DNA from 2 places in the Lysinibacillus sp. NPDC093190 genome. Region 2 is predicted to be linked to the other one. Evidence: riboswitches for the same ligand, from Rfam matches in the RefSeq annotation. Region 2 holds a riboswitch; the other holds the start of a gene.
What was found. A riboswitch is a leader RNA that binds a small molecule or an ion and turns the genes downstream of it on or off. The one in region 2 is predicted to bind S-adenosylmethionine.
Positions count from the first base shown of each region.

Region 1: linked by a shared signal. The riboswitch ahead of metK (methionine adenosyltransferase) and the one ahead of ACQKOF_RS03685 (cyclase family protein) in region 2 are both predicted to bind S-adenosylmethionine.

Region 1 is NZ_JBNNVG010000037.1:18,870-21,078, forward strand. Features, by position in the region: gene metK (methionine adenosyltransferase) at 1-1,062, opposite strand, end outside; SAM riboswitch class I at 1,351-1,469, opposite strand; gene pckA (phosphoenolpyruvate carboxykinase (ATP)) at 2,019-2,209, shown strand, end outside.
Region 2 is NZ_JBNNVG010000003.1:32,967-35,175, reverse strand. Features, by position in the region: gene ACQKOF_RS03695 (SMI1/KNR4 family protein) at 1-413, opposite strand, end outside; gene ACQKOF_RS03690 (hypothetical protein) at 570-980, shown strand; SAM riboswitch class I at 1,128-1,232, shown strand; gene ACQKOF_RS03685 (cyclase family protein) at 1,333-2,070, shown strand.

The sequences.
Region 1 (2,209 bases), on a different contig from region 2:
AATCCCTGCTGGGCGGAGATCAAATAGCTCGCGTACCCATTTTACAATTTCACTTTCCGTAACTTTTCCTGTCCCAAATGTATCAACAGCAATAGATACAGGTTGAGCAACACCAATCGCATAAGCTAGTTGTACTTCAGCACGTTCTGCTAAACCTGCTGCTACGATATTTTTTGCCACATAGCGTGCTGCATATGCCGCTGAACGGTCTACCTTAGTTGCGTCCTTACCAGAGAAAGCACCTCCACCATGACGTGCATAGCCACCGTATGTATCAACGATGATTTTACGTCCAGTTAGACCAGCATCCCCTTTTGGACCACCAATTACGAATCGGCCAGTTGGGTTGATGAAATATTTAGTATTTGCATCTAGTAATTCACTTGGAACAACTGGAGCAATAACGAATTCTTTTAAGTCTGCTTGAATTTGCTCAAGTGTAGCTTCTTCGTCATGCTGTGTTGAAATGACAATCGTATCCACGCGCACTGGTACATTGTTTTCATCATATTCAATCGTTACTTGCGTTTTTCCGTCTGGACGTAAATATGCTAGTTCACCAGATTTACGTACTTCCGTTAAACGACGAGCCAATTTATGCGCTAAACTGATTGGTAATGGCATAAGCTCTGGCGTTTCGTTACATGCATAACCGAACATTAAGCCTTGGTCACCTGCACCAATTGCTTCAATGTCAGCATCTGTCATAGAGCCTTCACGCGCCTCTAATGCTTGGTCAACACCTTGAGCAATATCAGGTGATTGCTCACCAATAGCAACAAGTACTGCTAGGTTTTCAGCATCAAAGCCATATTTTCCACGTGTATAACCGATTTCTGCTACAGTATCACGAACGATACCTTTAATATCTACATAAGTAGAAGTAGTAATTTCTCCTGCTACTAAAACTAAGCCTGTTGTTACTGTTGTTTCACACGCTACACGTGCGTTTGGATCTTCTGCTAAAATAGCATCTAAAATGGCATCCGAAATTTGATCACAAATTTTGTCTGGATGTCCTTCTGTTACACTCTCTGATGTAAACAGTCGACGTTTTGTCATTTGGTTTCCTCCTATTACTTTTACAAATAGTATTTGCGAATTAATACGGTACTCATTACCCATGTCAAGTCCGCCCCTAAGGAGTGAACTCTTAAGCCGTTGTTGCTGTCGTTTCACTTTCGCACAATAAAACAGCTGTTGCTCTTAACACGAGGGTTTCGAAAGATCCGTCATTTTAATAAGGAAAGGACTATATACTTACCTTTATATTTGTTTTTAACAATAAAAAAATCCTTTTCTCACGTTTACTTAACATGAGGAAAGGAATAATGACTTCATAACCTTTCACTCTTATCGTTCAAGGGGTTTCCCCTTGCATCAGGTTGGCACCAGCGCATGTCGTGAAATAGTTCATGCAGGTTGCCGGGTTTCACAGGGCCTGACCCTCCACCAGCTCGGGATAAGAGTATCCGTTCAATATCTCATAATACGTAAAAGGTCGAACGTTGTCAAATATTTTTAATGTATTCTTTTAAAGAAAGTATGGGATTTATAATTTGGATTATGCTGTAATTTGAAACAAAATAATCCCTATTCTCCACCTCACATCATGTGTTAACATATGTGTGACCCCTTTACAGCACATTTTGTAGCTACAAAACATGTGGTGGATGAATATGATTGTAGCCTCTTTTCAGTTGACAACAAGCTCCAACTGATAAAAAAACCAGCTAAGACTTCACATCCTGTGCGAACCTCATGTTAGCCAAGAGCTTCCAAACGCAATTTTGCTGTGTCGAAAGTGATTGTGTGATCACTTATTATAAATAGGGTAAAAAGCATTATCAAAACGAATCAATTTACTTTTTGTCGTTTTCTTGAAAAGTAATAAAATCTGAAAAATAATTTCTGAATTAGTATAGATTATTTAAGCAATTGTGTTATACTATTTTTGAAATTAAGAAAATCTCCCTCAAACTCTAGGGAATACTATAAAAAAGGATGGTATTTAATCGATGAATTCAGTAGAAATTGCAAACGAACTGAAGGAATTATTAAGCGGCGGTAACATTAATGTTCAACTTTCAGTACCACAATTAGCTGAAAAGGCTACTTCTCGTGGTGAAGCTATGTTAACAGTAGATGGTGCAGTTCGTGCAGAAACTGGCAAATACACTGGTCGTTCACCTAAAGATAAATATACGGT
Region 2 (2,209 bases):
TCAGCATTATTATTTAAATCAATACAAATTATTTTTCCATACTCTGTATCCCATGTAAATGGAAGATATCCTAAACTACATAATGATGGATTAAACATATCCCTTACGTTATTTAAAGGTTCTTCAATACTTTGGTCAGGTATTACACCAAAATAATGATGATACGTTGAAATAAAAGCTTTATACCATTCGGGAAAATTAAGTCCGAACTCTTTTTCTAACGTTTGAATATCTTCCTCTGTTACAGTGGAAGGAATCATTCTCCACATAGACCACTCTGCATCGATATCAGCTACTTTCATTTCTTCAGGTACGTCAGGGCACATCCACCTACAAAATCCTTCTTCAGACACCTGATTATAACGTTCATAGTAAACTTCAAAACCATTTTTTATGTATGCACGAATATCCATCTTAATAACTCCTTTTGAAAAAGAATAAATTGGTCAAGATTTAAGCCATTGAACTGAGCCCCTTTTACTCAGGCTTTTCAAAGCAGTAACCATTAACACCGAAAGTCTTTGTTGTACATAATATAGAGTATCAGCTATAGGATAGGAGGAATTTAGTTGTATTACAATCCTTATCCGTATTTTGTCTATCCTAATTATTATCCAGCATGGGCAATGGCAAATCAACCAACTACTCAACTACCTTCTAGACATCTAGCAATGCCAACAAACCCAACAAATAGAAGTCCATTTCCACCCGTCAATACAAATAGATTGAAGACTTCTGCGAAACGGATCAAGGCTATTATGCAGCAAGCACAATTACTTACAGATAAAATTGATGAATCCGAGCAATTTGCACATGATCTTATGAACGCAGCACAACAATCAAATAAAACAGAAGTTGAAAAATTAATTGCGTTAACAGGTATTACTTTAAAATTCGAAACGAACTATACACCAGATGGATTTCATATAACATTTACTGATAAGAGCTGTTGTAAGCTAACATTAATTTTGAATTGGTGAAGAGTTGGCCCTTTAAAGAGGGCCCTCTTTTTTTGCCTTTAGCATCTTTATGAATTTTAACCATGTATCCCTATTGAACTTGTAAACTATAAATAAATATGCTAAAGTGTTTGTAAACATTATTTCTGAAAATTCTTATATCGCATTTTCTTATCAAGAGAGACGGAGGGATTGGCCCTATGAAGTCTCAGCAACCAGCCTATAGGTATGGTGCTAATTCCAATTGGCGAAATTTAGCCTTGAAGATGAGAAGACTTACTTTAGTTGTTTTGCACAAGAGTCCTCTTTCTACAAGGAGGGCTCTTTTTTATTGTTGCATCCAAAAATAATTAAAAGAAAGCAGGAAGATATTATGGCAAACGAACTTTTACAAGCAATTCAACTATTGAAATCGAAAGAATGGGTGGATTTAACACATACATTTGGTCCTAATTCGCCCCACTTCTTTATGTTTGATGATGCAAAATTTGAAACATTATTTTCCCATGATGATGGCTTCTTTGCGCAGCAATTCACTTTCCCTGGGCAATACGGAACACATATCGATCCACCTATCCATTTTGTGCGAGATACGCGCTATTTAGAAGAATTGGAGCTAAAAGAACTAGTCCTACCACTAATCGTTATCGATAAATCTAAGGAAGCCGAAATTAATAACGACTTCACATTAAGTGTTCAAGATATTCTTGATTTTGAGGCTGAATATGGGGAAATCGAAGCAGGTACCTTCGTTGCGTTGCGTACGGATTGGAGTAAACGTTGGCCAGATAAAGAGGCTTTCAGTAACAAGGATGCGGATGGTAATAATCATATTCCTGGTTGGGGATTAGAAGCATTACAATTTTTATTCAACGAACGAAAAGTAAGTGCTATTGGCCACGAAACTTTTGATACAGATTCAGCAGCTGATTTTCGTAAAAATGGTAAGCTAGATGGCGAATATTTTGTGCTTGAGCAAGATACTTACCAAATTGAGCTTATGACAAATTTGGATAAGCTACCTCCAAAAGGCGCTGCTATATTCAATATTGTGCCAAAGCCTGAGAAAGCCTCTGGATTCCCTGTGCGTTCATTTGCAATATTGCCTTAATATAGCAAAAGGGGCTGGGACAAAACCCATCTCTAAACTAAAAAGCCGGTGAAATTTTACGATCAGTAAAATTTCACCGGCTTTAAATTTTTTTCATAAAAAAATAAGGACCACTTCTGATAAAATTAGGTCACCACAA